One region of the Halobacillus sp. AWM4_238 genome, then DNA from elsewhere that is predicted to be linked to it. Evidence: riboswitches for the same ligand, from Rfam matches in the RefSeq annotation. Region 1 holds a riboswitch; the other holds the start of a gene.
The links. A riboswitch is a leader RNA that binds a small molecule or an ion and turns the genes downstream of it on or off. The one in region 1 is predicted to bind S-adenosylmethionine.
Positions count from the first base shown of each region.

Region 2: another riboswitch for S-adenosylmethionine. It lies ahead of ACXACN_RS16665 (PLP-dependent aspartate aminotransferase family protein); the one in region 1 lies ahead of ACXACN_RS10410 (methionine ABC transporter ATP-binding protein).

Region 1 covers NZ_JBSWSY010000002.1:2,020,005-2,026,370, reverse strand. Annotated here, with positions in the region: gene ACXACN_RS10440 (acyl-CoA dehydrogenase family protein) at 1-533, shown strand, start outside; gene ACXACN_RS10435 (arsenate reductase family protein) at 981-1,340, shown strand; gene gcvH (glycine cleavage system protein GcvH) at 1,423-1,806, shown strand; gene ACXACN_RS10425 (toprim domain-containing protein) at 1,929-2,276, shown strand; gene ACXACN_RS10420 (thioredoxin family protein) at 2,287-2,598, shown strand; gene ACXACN_RS10415 (TlpA family protein disulfide reductase) at 2,738-3,166, opposite strand; SAM riboswitch class I at 3,252-3,357, shown strand; SAM riboswitch class I at 3,569-3,677, shown strand; gene ACXACN_RS10410 (methionine ABC transporter ATP-binding protein) at 3,761-4,786, shown strand; gene ACXACN_RS10405 (methionine ABC transporter permease) at 4,779-5,447, shown strand; gene ACXACN_RS10400 (MetQ/NlpA family ABC transporter substrate-binding protein) at 5,474-6,331, shown strand.
Region 2 covers NZ_JBSWSY010000002.1:3,340,550-3,346,915, forward strand. Annotated here, with positions in the region: gene ACXACN_RS16650 (sensor domain-containing protein) at 1-488, shown strand, start outside; gene ACXACN_RS16655 (NUDIX hydrolase) at 607-1,206, shown strand; gene ACXACN_RS16660 (trans-sulfuration enzyme family protein) at 1,265-2,410, shown strand; SAM riboswitch class I at 2,484-2,594, shown strand; gene ACXACN_RS16665 (PLP-dependent aspartate aminotransferase family protein) at 2,732-4,510, shown strand; gene ACXACN_RS16670 (dicarboxylate/amino acid:cation symporter) at 5,407-6,366, shown strand, end outside.

The DNA of each region.
Region 1 (6,366 bases):
CTTTGTTGAAGAAAGCGATGAAAGGCGAATTACCTTTGCTTCAAAAAGCTCAAACCCTTCAAGAAGAAATCATGATGATGATGCCAGAGGAACCAGGCGATGAAGTTCTCGAACAAGAGAAATATTTACTGAAGAACGCGAAGAAGATTGGTCTCCTTGCCGCAGGACTTGCCGCACAGAAATACGGAGAGAAACTGGAAAATGAACAAGAACTCCTTGTGAATATCGCTGATATTGTAGGCGAGATTTACAATATGGAATCTGCCGTCCTCCGTACTGAGAAAGCCATCAATAAAACAGGTGAAGAGAAGAACAAGCAGAAACTTCTTTATACCCAGGTATATGTCCAGGAAGCCTTCAACCGAATCGAGGCGCATGCAAAAGAAACATTGATTGCAGCCGAAAAAGGGGATTCTTTACGAATGATGCTCGGTGCCATGCGTAAACTGACACGCCATACACCGATCAACGTCATTCCTAAGAAGCGCGAAATCGCGAAAACGTTGATTGCAGCCGAAAAATACACGGTTTAATAATATTAGTAGATGTGGCACAGGGCCTGCACTTTCGAAAACGCGAAGGTGCAGGCCTTCGTTTTGACCTCTTCTTATAAAACGTTATGACAGGATTGTGGAAGCCTTAGTTTTGAGATGATTTGCAAGCGGTTGTTGAGTTTTATCCATACGATGGAATTTTTGTGTAATAGCTCCTAATACGTATAGAACGAGCCTAGTTCTGGAAGTGGTTTCGAGATACTTATATGGCAAAGGGGCGGAGGCTCACCGCGCTCCCGCGGAAAGCGAGCTATTCCCCTCAGCCCCATTCACTCAACAATAGTATCGAAACTGAGTCTTTTACAATCGGGAGCTGTGATGGAAGAGTTTTATGTAAGGATTGTGAAGACAATAATAGAAATAAATGAAATCTTTACCTTCGTTGTGATAAAATATTAGACAACAAGAAAGAAGGAGGGTGTGTAAATGTCTTTAACCTTCTATTGGTACCCGAATTGCGGTACGTGCAAGAAAGCAAAAAAATGGTTGGATGATGAAGGGCTTGACTACGAATCTGTACATATTGTCAATACTCCCCCTTCAGAAGAAGAGTTGAAAAACTTGATAACTACTAGTGGCAAGCCTGTAAAAAAATTCTTCAACACTAGTGGGAAAAAGTATAGAGAATTGAATATGAAGGAAAAGCTAAAAGAAGCAGAAGAAGGCGAAATGATTGAATGGCTTGCATCTGATGGGATGCTGATTAAACGGCCCATCCTTACTGATGGAGAAAAAACAACGGTAGGGTTCAAGCAGGATGAATTTGAAAACGTTTGGACTCCGTGAGCACATTATTGGGAATAGAAGCCTATAGCTTTTATGTTTATACTTGTTGTTAAACTAAATTAATTTTTTGGAGGTAATGGAAATGAGCGTACCTAAAGATCTGCGTTATTCTGAAGAGCACGAATGGGTAAAAGAAGAAGGAGAAAAAGTAAGAGTCGGTATTACTGAATTTGCTCAGTCAGAACTTGGGGATATCGTATTCGTAGAACTTCCAGAAGTCGGGGATGAACTAGAAGCGGATGAGCCATTTGGTAGCGTAGAATCCGTTAAGACTGTCTCTGAACTTTACGCCCCTCTAAGTGGTAAAGTTGTTGAAGTAAACGAAGACCTGGAAGACAGCCCGGAGTTTGTCAATGAATCGCCTTACGATAAAGCTTGGATGGTTGTAGTCGAACCAACGGACAACTCTAAAATCAACGACTTGATGACCCCGGAAGAATATGAAGCAATGATTGATGAAGACTAAAGATAGTGCATTGGACAGGCAGGGCTTTGTAAAACCTTGTCTGACATGATCACGTTTGATCTTAATCATGTTCAGACCATGCCTGATTGGCATGGTCTGTTTCTATATAGTAGGTGATGAAGATGGATGGAGAACGAATCGTCATTGTTGAAGGAATCACGGATAAAAAGAAGTTGAACAAAGTCCTTGATGAAGAAATTGAAATTATTTGTACCCATGGAACTCTAGGTATTGAGCGAATGGAAGAAATGATCCTTGACCATAACTTAGATGATCGAACTGTATATATTCTAGTGGATGAAGATGACTCCGGCTACAAGCTGAGAAAGCAATTGATGGAAGAACTTCCTCACGCCGAGCACATCTATATAGATAAGGCCTTCAGGGAAGTGGCTGCTACACCGGAAGCTGAACTAGCAAGAGCCCTACTTAGTAGACATTTCAACGTCAAGTCGATTTATTTAATATAGGAGGATACATGTGGAGGAAATAAAGACAACAAATGTGAAAGAGCTCATGGAAACTCCACATACAGCCCTAATTTTCATCCATAGCCCTTTTTGTGCAACTTGCCATTTAGCACGTCAAATGCTTACAACGCTCGAGGCTGTATTCAATAAAGAAGTTTTTAAGGAAATGAATGCTTCTCTACACCCGGAGTTGATGCAACAGTATAAGATTAAAAGCGTTCCATGTCTGCTGGTGATGAGGGAAGGGGAAATAGAAGAAAAGATTTACGCTTTTCACTCTGTTTCCTATATGTATGAGAAAGTGGTTGGTTTTGTTGAATAGTGTTTGTATTTCCCAGGAAATGACCACCATTGTTGAATAAATAAATGCTCTTTCTTATTTGGATAGGATCTAACAGTTAAAGAGAAACAAAGAAGACAGCAAAGACGTCTCAACGTCCATGCTGTCTTTTTTATGCACTTCATATGATTTCTCCCAGTTTGCTTACAATATCTAAAAAGGAGGACTGATCGCCAAAATTCGCATGGACCTCACCTTGTTGGTTAATGATGATGGTGGAAGGGACACCATCACAATGATACAAGTCATAGACATAGCGTCCATCATCAGAAAGTGTAGGTTGTGTTAAGAACTTTTCGAAGTATTCCATTCCTTCCTCACTCTTCCGTTCCCTTCCGGTTACATTTATCGTCATCATTTTTACTTTGTCATGATCCATCGTTTTAAACAATTGCTCTTTCCTAGGTAAGTCTTTCCCGCAATCTGGACACCAGGAAGCCCAGAAGGTCAAGACGATAACTTTTCCTAAATCTTCTTCAAGTCTGTAACTGGAAGAGTGGTCGTTAATGTATGGCAGTTCAAATAAAGGGGCTTGTTTACTCAATGTCATTCTCCTTTTTACTGGCGGAATGTTATGGATTGACGCTCATTTAAATCCCATGCTAACATAATTACTAATTTCATATCGACATCTTCACTTATTCAGAGTGGCGGAGGGACTGGCCCGACGATGCCCGGCAACCGGCAGGTAACCTGCACGGTGCTAATTCCTGCGAAGTCTTTGACTTTGATAGATGAGAATTGTAAAAGCGATGAATCTCTTCTATTAAAGAAGGGATTTTTTTCATTTATGGACGTACTTGTGTGGAAGAATTAAGCATTTCTTTTCTATTTTTGAATTTTATTTTTCTGAACAATCTGTTTTATCAGTTGACACAAAATTCGTACGATGCTAAAATCCACTTTGTACTACTTAAACGAGTTAAAGTGATAATAATTTAATAAATAAAATCTCTTATCCAGAGTGGCGGAGGGACTGGCCCGATGATGCCCGGCAACCGGCAAGACTGTCTTGCTCAGGTGCCAATTCCTGCAAAGTATAAATCTTTGACAGATGAGAGAACAGATTTTCAGGTAAGATTAAAAAACGCCATTCTGTTCTCATGACAGGGTGGCGTTTTTTTGAAAGTGGAGGGAAAGCAGCATGATTTCAATTAAAGGACTATCAAAGATATTCCACACAAAAGATCAAGATGTACGAGCAGTGGATGATTTAAGTCTTAACATAAACAAAGGAGAAATTTATGGAGTAATCGGCTATAGTGGAGCCGGTAAGAGTACATTTATTCGTTTATTGAACCGCTTGGAAGATCCTACAGAAGGAAGTATTCACGTCGATGATCAAGAACTGACGGCTTTAAGCAAAGGGAAGTTAAGATTAGCGAGACAAGAGATAGGGATGATTTTCCAACATTTCAATTTGCTATGGTCGCGAACAGTTCATGATAATATTGCTTTTCCATTGGAGGTTGCTGGAATCCCTAAAGCAGAGAGGCAAAAGCGTGTCGAAGAGTTGATAGAATTGGTCGGGTTAAAGGGCCGGGGCGGTTCTTATCCATCCCAACTGAGCGGCGGGCAAAAGCAGAGAGTCGGAATAGCCAGAGCTCTTGCAAACAATCCTAAAGTTCTCTTATGTGATGAAGCTACATCCGCGTTGGACCCAGAGACGACGGACTCGATTCTTGATCTTCTAGTGGATATTAACGAAAAACTTGGCCTTACAATCGTTCTAATTACACACGAAATGCATGTTATTCGCAAAATTTGTCATCAGGTGGCTGTTATGGAAGAAGGGAAAATTGTTGAACAAGGCGATGTGTTGGATGTCTTCCTACATCCTCAAAAAGCAGTCACGAAGAAGTTTGTGGATCAGGTAATGGGTGACCCGGAAAAAGAAACATCCTTGCAATTGATCAAAGATCATTATCAGTCAGGAAAAATTATACGTCTTCACTTTGTGGGAGAAAGTACAAATCAGGCACTGATTAGTGATTTATCAAGAAAGTTTGAAATTAATGTCAACATACTACATGGTAAGATTACGCAAACGCAAAAGGGTGCATATGGGACAATGTTCGTTCAGTTTGATGGAGAACAAAAAGAAATCGAACGAGCCATTGATTATATTGAATCAACATCGGTAGAAGTGGAGGTGAATCCACATGTTTAATGAATGGTTCCCGAATGTACGAATGGAAGATATGATTACCGCTACTAATGAAACCCTTTATATGACGCTTGTATCTGTTGCTGGAACCTTCGTTTTAGGTTTGCTGTTAGGTCTCCTTCTTTATTTGACTGGGCCTGGGGGGCTCTGGGCAAACAAGACATTGAACTGGATCACTGCTTCTATCGTTAACATATTTAGAGCCATTCCGTTTATCATACTCATCTTATTATTGTTCCCGTTTACAGACTTTCTTCTAGGGACGATCCGAGGGCCACAAGCAGCGTTGCCCGCACTGATTATTGGCGGTGCTCCATTCTACGCCCGTCTGGTGGAAATTGCTTTGAAAGAAGTCGATAAAGGAGTCGTAGAAGCAGCAAAATCTATGGGAGCTAAATATTCGACAATTATTTTTAAAGTGTTGCTTCCGGAATCGATGCCAGCTCTTATTTCCGGAATTACAGTAACCGCGATTGCGTTAATTGGATACACAGCTGTAGCCGGTGCAATCGGCTCCGGTGGTCTTGGTGATTTTGCCTATTTTTATGGGTTCCAAAGAAGCAATTTTGACGTTGTATTTATTTGTACGATCTTAATCATTTTAATTGTGTTTATTTTCCAATTCATCGGAGATGCTATCTCACGGAAATTGGATAAAAGATAAAATATAAAAAAAGGGAGAGAATGAAAATGAAAAAAATATGGACGGGTTTATCTGCACTACTGCTTATACTAGTGCTCGCAGCATGCGGGACTTCAAATGAAGAAGAAAGTGCCTCAGGATCAGAAAGTGAAGAAGGTGGAACAAAAGAAATTAAAGTAGGGGCGACTAGTGTTCCACATGCTGAAGTTCTTGAGAAGGCGAAACCTATGCTTGAAGAAGAAGGAATCACGCTTGAGATCGAAGAATATCAGGATTATATTTTACCAAACCAGGACTTAGATGAAGGCCGCATTGATGCGAACTATTTCCAAACGATTCCTTATATGGAAATTCAAGAGGAAGAGAAAGGCTATGACTTTGCAAACCTTGGGGGAATCCATATTGAGCCGATCGGTGTTTATTCCCAAAAGTATGAAAGCCTTGAAAAAGTTGAAGAAGGCACAACTCTAGTCATGAGTCGTTCTGTATCCACACACGGTCGTATCCTCTCGCTCTTGGAGAAAGAGGGATTGATTAAACTAGATGAAAATGTTGAGAAAGTAGATGCTACTGTACAGGATATTGTAGAAAACCCTAAAAACATCGAATTTGATACAGGAGTAGATGCAGCCAATCTTCCACAAGTGTATCAACGTGAAGAAAACGTACTTGTTGCAATTAACACAAACTATGCGATTGAGGCTGGGTTGTCTCCTAGTGAAGATTCAATTATTCTCGAGGAATCTGACTCTCCTTATGTGAACGTTGTGGCTGCGAATAGTGAAGATAAAGAGAATGAAGCCTTAAATACACTTGTTGAAGTTCTTCGTTCTGAAGAGATCGTCAACTTCATTAAAGAAGAATACGATGGTGCTGTTGTGCCAGTCTCAAGTGATGCAGAATAACGGATAAAATAAGTGACTGCGGTTTATACTAACCG
Region 2 (6,366 bases), 1.3 Mb from region 1:
AGTTCAAAGATGTGAATCTTACAAAAAAAGTACTCAAAGCACTCGATTATTCAGGGCTCACTCCTGAAAGTTTAATTATTGAAATTACGGAAACGATGGTTCTTCAAGATTTCGGTCGCACCACAGACACGTTGAACCGTTTACGGGCAAAAGGAGTAAAAGTTCATCTGGATGATTTTGGGGTCGGTTTTTCTTCCCTTAGTTATTTGAATCGATTGCCGGTTGATGCGATAAAAATTGATCGGTCGTTCATCAATCAAATTAATGATCGTGAGGAAGAAGTACCGATCGTTAATGCCATCATCAGTATGGCGAAGAGTCTTCATCTTCAAGTAATTGCTGAAGGTGTGGAAACAAGTGATCATATTGCCTACTTAAAACGAAAAGGCTGTTATGAATATCAAGGGTACTACTTCAGTAAACCTGTGCCGGCTGATTGTGTAATCGACTTTATTCAAGGATTTTCAGATACCACTCAAGGCCTTTAACTTCTTTAAGGGGGCAACATGCTCAGAATAACATGCTCTGAGCTCTTTTCGTTTTGTGTGAAGAGCGTTTATTCTAGAGCAGAAGAGGGTTAAATTAGGAAAGAGAAAGGGGAGCCTTATGGAAGAGTGGTTAACAATTTTTGATGAAAAGGAGCAGCCAATCGGAATAAAAGAAAGAAACAAAGTCCACCTGGATGGGGATTGGCATGAAACGTTTCATTGTTGGATGTTCGCAAATAAAGGTGACACTACCCATGTACTGCTTCAGCAAAGAGCTGATCACAAGGAGGATTTCCCGAGTTTGTTTGATATTACCGCTGCTGGACATATGGAAGCAGGGGAAGATGTGCTTCTGGCTGGTGTCCGTGAAATCAGGGAAGAAGTCGGTTTGACGGTTCTGCCTGAAGAGTTCATCCATCAGGGTAATTTTAAAGAACAATTACAGGATGGGGCTACTATAGACCGAGAGATTTGTCGTATTTACTTCCTTCCGTGGACAGATGACATGACTTTTACGATTGGTGAAGAGGTGGAGGACATCGTTTCTGTGTCACTGAATGATTTGGTAAGTGTGATGAATCAAAGATGCGGGGCGATAGGGGTTTCAATTCTTAACGGTAAAGAAAAAGAAGTGACATGTAAAAACCTTGTCCCACATGAAAATGGTTATTTTCGTTACATCCTGCAAGCGATCCGTGAATATGTCGCAAAACTTTGACAATATTCCTCGTTGTTCTATATAATTTTGCATTAAGTGAACAGAGAGGAGACGAACGATGACGAATGCATCTTTTGATACAAAAATAGTCCATCATAAGACGGATCAAAGTCTTGTCCCAAATAGCAAGAGTACACCGATTTATCAGACATCCGCTTTTACATTCAAAGATTTGGACCATTTAGAAAGTTATTATGAGGGAGACAGCCCTTATTTATATACGCGAGAGCGGAACCCTAATACAGATGAACTTGCAGGAACGGTTGCAGAACTGGAAGAAGCGCCAGCCGGAGTAGCGTCTTCATCTGGTATGTCCGCCATCCTTGCCGGTATTCTCGCTGTTGCAAAACCAGGAGATCATATTGTTGCAGCAGAAGATGTATATGGAGGTTCACACAAGCTGATCACAAAAGAGCTCCCCACCTTTGGCATTGAAGTTACGATGGTTTCTTTTCAAAATCTGGACGATGTTTCGAATGCGATCACGGACCAAACAAAGCTCCTTTATACTGAATCGATTTCGAATCCCTTCCTGCGGGTTGAGGATTTAGAGGGGTTAGTCGCTCTTGCTCGTGAGAACAATGTGAAAACAATGGTTGATAATACATTCGCCACTCCATACTTATTGCAGCCGTACAAACATGGCGTCGATCTCGTTGTACACAGTGGCACGAAGTACATCGGAGGACACAGTGACGTGACGTGCGGGGTGCTAGTCGGAAATGAGGATTTGATTCAAGCAGCGACCCAAAAGGTTGTCACGTTTGGTGCGAATCTCAGTCCGTTTGAAGCCTGGCTTACTCAACGAGGAGCCAAAACTTTAGGTCTTAGGATGAAGAAACAATCCTACAATGCAAAGCAGGTAGCTAAAGCTCTTGGTGATCATGATACGGTTCGTGCCGTCTATTATCCTGAGCGGGTATCGGAAAGAGGAAACGGGGCCATTGTTACCATTGAGCTTGAAGATTCCGTTGATATAGAGGCTTTTTTCCGGTCTCTTGGATGGATAAAAATTGCTCCTACGTTAGCGGGGGTAGAGACAACGGTTTCGTACCCTGTCCGTACCTCTCACCGCGCGTTATCAGACACTGAACGTGAGAAAATCGGCATCAATAACTATGTCATCCGCTTGTCGATTGGAATCGAAGATCATGAAGATATCATTAAACAGCTGGCAAGAGCAATCGCAGGTTCCGAATATTAAATTTTCTAAAATAATTGACTTTTCTGATTGTTATTCGTTATAATTCTCAACATAATCATTCAACTGCATACATCTCTTATCAAGAGAGGCTGAGGGAATAGGCCCTGTGAAGCCCGGCAACCTTCAAACATCGGTTTGAAAAGGTGCCAAGTCCTACAGATCACATGGATCTGGCAGATAAGAGGAGGAACCGAAATGACAAACCCTCTTCTTATTTGGAAGAGGGTTTTTTGCTGTTCGAAAAAAGGTTCAGTGACGTTTCATACGTATAATGCCTACTATGCCAATAAGGTTGGAGTACTTTTTAAGGAGGAAATAATCATGACGAATTCTTTTGAAAGCTATGATGTCGATACAATTTCTTTGCACGGAGGACAGTCGCCCGATCCGACGACAGGATCACGAGCTGTCCCCATTTACCAAACGACTTCTTACGTTTTTCACGACACCGAACACGCCCAGAGCCTTTTTGCTCTTGATGAGCCTGGGAATATCTATTCCCGTATCGGTAATCCGACCGTCGATGTTTTTGAAAAAAGAATGGCCCTCCTGGAAGGCGGAGTGGCTTCTGTTGCAACGGCTTCCGGGATGTCAGCCATCGCTCTGTCCATTCTGAACATCGCAGGTTCTGGAGATGAAATCGTTGCTGCAGCGAACCTTTATGGAGGGACTTATAATTTGTTCGCTAACACTTTACCGCAATATGGCATTAAAGTTCGCTTTGTTGACCCTGAGGACCCGGAAAATTTCCGCAAAGCCATCACGGATCAAACCAAAGCGGTTTTCGCAGAAACGATTGGAAACCCAAGCCTTCATGTACTGGATATTGAAAAGGTAGCGGCTGTGGCTCATGAACACGGGATACCCCTTCTCATCGACAATACATTCGCAACTCCATATACATGCCGTCCCATAGAGCATGGGGCTGATATCGTTATCCATTCCGCTACAAAATGGATCGGAGGCCATGGGACAGCAATCGGAGGAGTCGTTGTAGACGGGGGACAATTCAATTGGGGAAACGGCAAGTACCCGGTTTTCACAGAGCCTGATGACAGTTATAACGGGATTGTTTATACCGCTGACTTTGGAACGCTCGCTTATATTACGAAACTGCGTGTTCAGTTGCTTCGTGACTTTGGTTCCTGCTTGAGTCCTCAAAATGCATTCTTGTTATTACAAGGGCTGGAGACGTTGCATTTGCGTGTTGCTCGTCATGGAGACAATGCTCAGGAAATTGCGGAGTACTTACAAGGTCATCCTGATGTGGAATGGGTGGCATATCCAGGGTTGTCCTCACATCCAGCTCACAAGCTGGCAAATCAATACCTTGAAGGAGGCTACGGATCCATCGTTAACTTTGGCATCAAGGGCGGAAGGGAAGCGGGTAGAAAAGTGATCAATCATATCTCCCTTTGGTCCCATGTAGCTAACGTAGGAGATGCGAAATCATTGATCATTCACCCCGCTTCCACCACGCACCAGCAATTGTCTATTGAAGAACTTGCTGCAAGTGGAGTGACGGAAGAATTAATTCGTCTATCTATAGGACTTGAATCGAGCAAAGATTTGATCAATGATCTTGATCGTGCCATTGCGAAAGCAACTGGAAGAGAGACGGAGAAAACAGCCATCACTGAAAATGATGAGGGTGTGATCAAGTGGGCTTTGAGTTCTTCTAAAACAAAAGAAGATGGAGAGACGCGCCCTAAACGTTTAGCCGTTGTCGGATTGAGCGGAAAGCCATCACGTCCGAGCCACCGTCTTGCTCGAAAAATGCAAAGGCTCGGGTACCAAATCATCCCCGTCAATCCGAGAGAAACAGAAGTACTTGGAGAGAAGGCGTACCCAGACCTGAGATCGATTCCATTCAAAGTTGATGTCGTTCAAGTGTTCCGCAGTCCAGAAGCAGCCATTGAAATTGCGAAAGAAGCGGCAGATATCCGCCCGGATGTGTTCTGGCTGCAAGAAGGTGTCATCGCACCGAAGGCGGCCCAAATTGCAAGTGAAGCAGGACTTGAAGTCGTTCATAACCGCTGTACGTATAAAGAGGCCCAACGTTTGCGGGGGGCGATTGACACATACGCCTGTGAAATCTAATAACCCAAAAAGAGGAGGGTGGGAGTTATAGAAGGCATTCATCACTTTGAGGTTATAGTGAGGTGTTTCTGGCTGGGGATTTAGCTCACATGGATGAGGAGGGATACGTAATCTTCCAGAGCAGGAATGATGACAGGTTATCTATTTTACTGGAGAGCGGGTCGGTCCTTTTGAAGTGGAGGGCAAATTGCTTGAGCACCCGGCTATACGGGAGTTAGGGTGGTTGGAAAGCCCCACCTGGTAAGCGAAGAAATCGTGAAAGCTGTTGTTGTGGTGAATGATGGGTTTGACAAAGGAGAAGATCTTTAAGCGTTTTGGAAAAAAAGAGCTTGTCCCCCACTGCGCTCCCAAAGAAATTGAAATTATTGAAGAGCTTCCGATAACGCAGATTAGCGGAAAAGTACTGCGTTGGGAATTAAAGAAGCGGGCAAAAGTGTATTCTTAATAAAGAACGGCTGTCGCAGACGCAGCCGTTTTTTTATGCAGCAGGATAAAATTATATGCATAGACAACGGGGGTTTTAGAATATATAATATATTCTAAACATTCTAGCAATATAGAAATAACTATAATCCTCGCGGTTTCAATGGCCATTGAAAGTTGTACAACACCATCGGGGAAATACTTGTAAAAGAAACTAACAGCAAATTCTATTCAATTTTCAAACATTCTATGATATAATTTATAAAGCACATTTCCACACGCGTTGGTTGCAACCATCAATCACGAGTCTTATACTCATTCAAGATGAGGCTCAAAGGTACTCAATTTCATATTGTAAGCAAGTCTTTTTTTAATGCTCTTGGACATGACTGGGGTCATGTCGCTTTAAAGAATTTTCACTTTTTAAACAAAATAATAAGTAAGCGCATTCATAATGTTTAGGAGGTTCCTTCATGAAACTAACAACCAAGATTTTTATAGGTTTAATTCTTGGTGCTGTTGTAGGCTTAGGTCTTCATTTAGCTGCACCAGATCTGTTCAGTACGTTAGATGCTTTTGTTTTTGGTCCTTTAGGTACAGTTTTCTTAAATCTTATTAAAATGCTAGTTGTCCCGATCGTGTTTTTCTCGATCACACTAGGTACTGCTTCTCTAGGTGATCCAAAGAAATTAGGTAGAATCGGTGGAAAGACCATTGCGTTCTTCCTTGTCACAACAACAATTGCGATTAGTATCGCGATTTCACTTGCTTATCTTTTCCAACCGGGCAATATCGACATTAACCCAGCAGGTGCAGAGTATGAGGCTAAAGAAGCGCCTGGCGTCGTCGAAACATTTACAAGCATTATCCCGACGAACCCGATCCAGGCAATGACCGAAGGGAACATGCTTCAAATTATCGCCTTCGCCATCTTCATCGGTTTCGCATTAGCGATGCTTGGTAAGAAAACAGAGGGTATTTACAAACTTGTCGAACAAGGAAATGAAATCATGATGTTCCTTGTGAACTTGATTATGCGTTTTGCTCCTTATGGTGCATTCGGTCTCCTTGCTTCTGCAATTGGAACAATGGGAATCGATGGAATGAAAGGGATGGCTATGTACATGATTGTCGTCATCCTCGGTTTGATCATCCACGGAATCGTCACATACGGCTCTGCTGTTGCTTTCCTTGGAAAAATGAATCCGATTAAGTTCGTTAAAGGGTTCTTCCCTGCCATGACGGTCGGTTTCAGTACGTCCAGCAGTAGTTCAACACTGCCGATTTCCATGAAAACAGCTCAAGAGAACTTGAATGTACCGAAGCCAGTCAGTAGTTTCGTCCAGCCGTTGGGTGCTACCATCAACATGGATGGTACAGCCATCATGCAAGGTGTGGCCACGATCTTCATCGCTCAAGTGTACGGTTCTGAC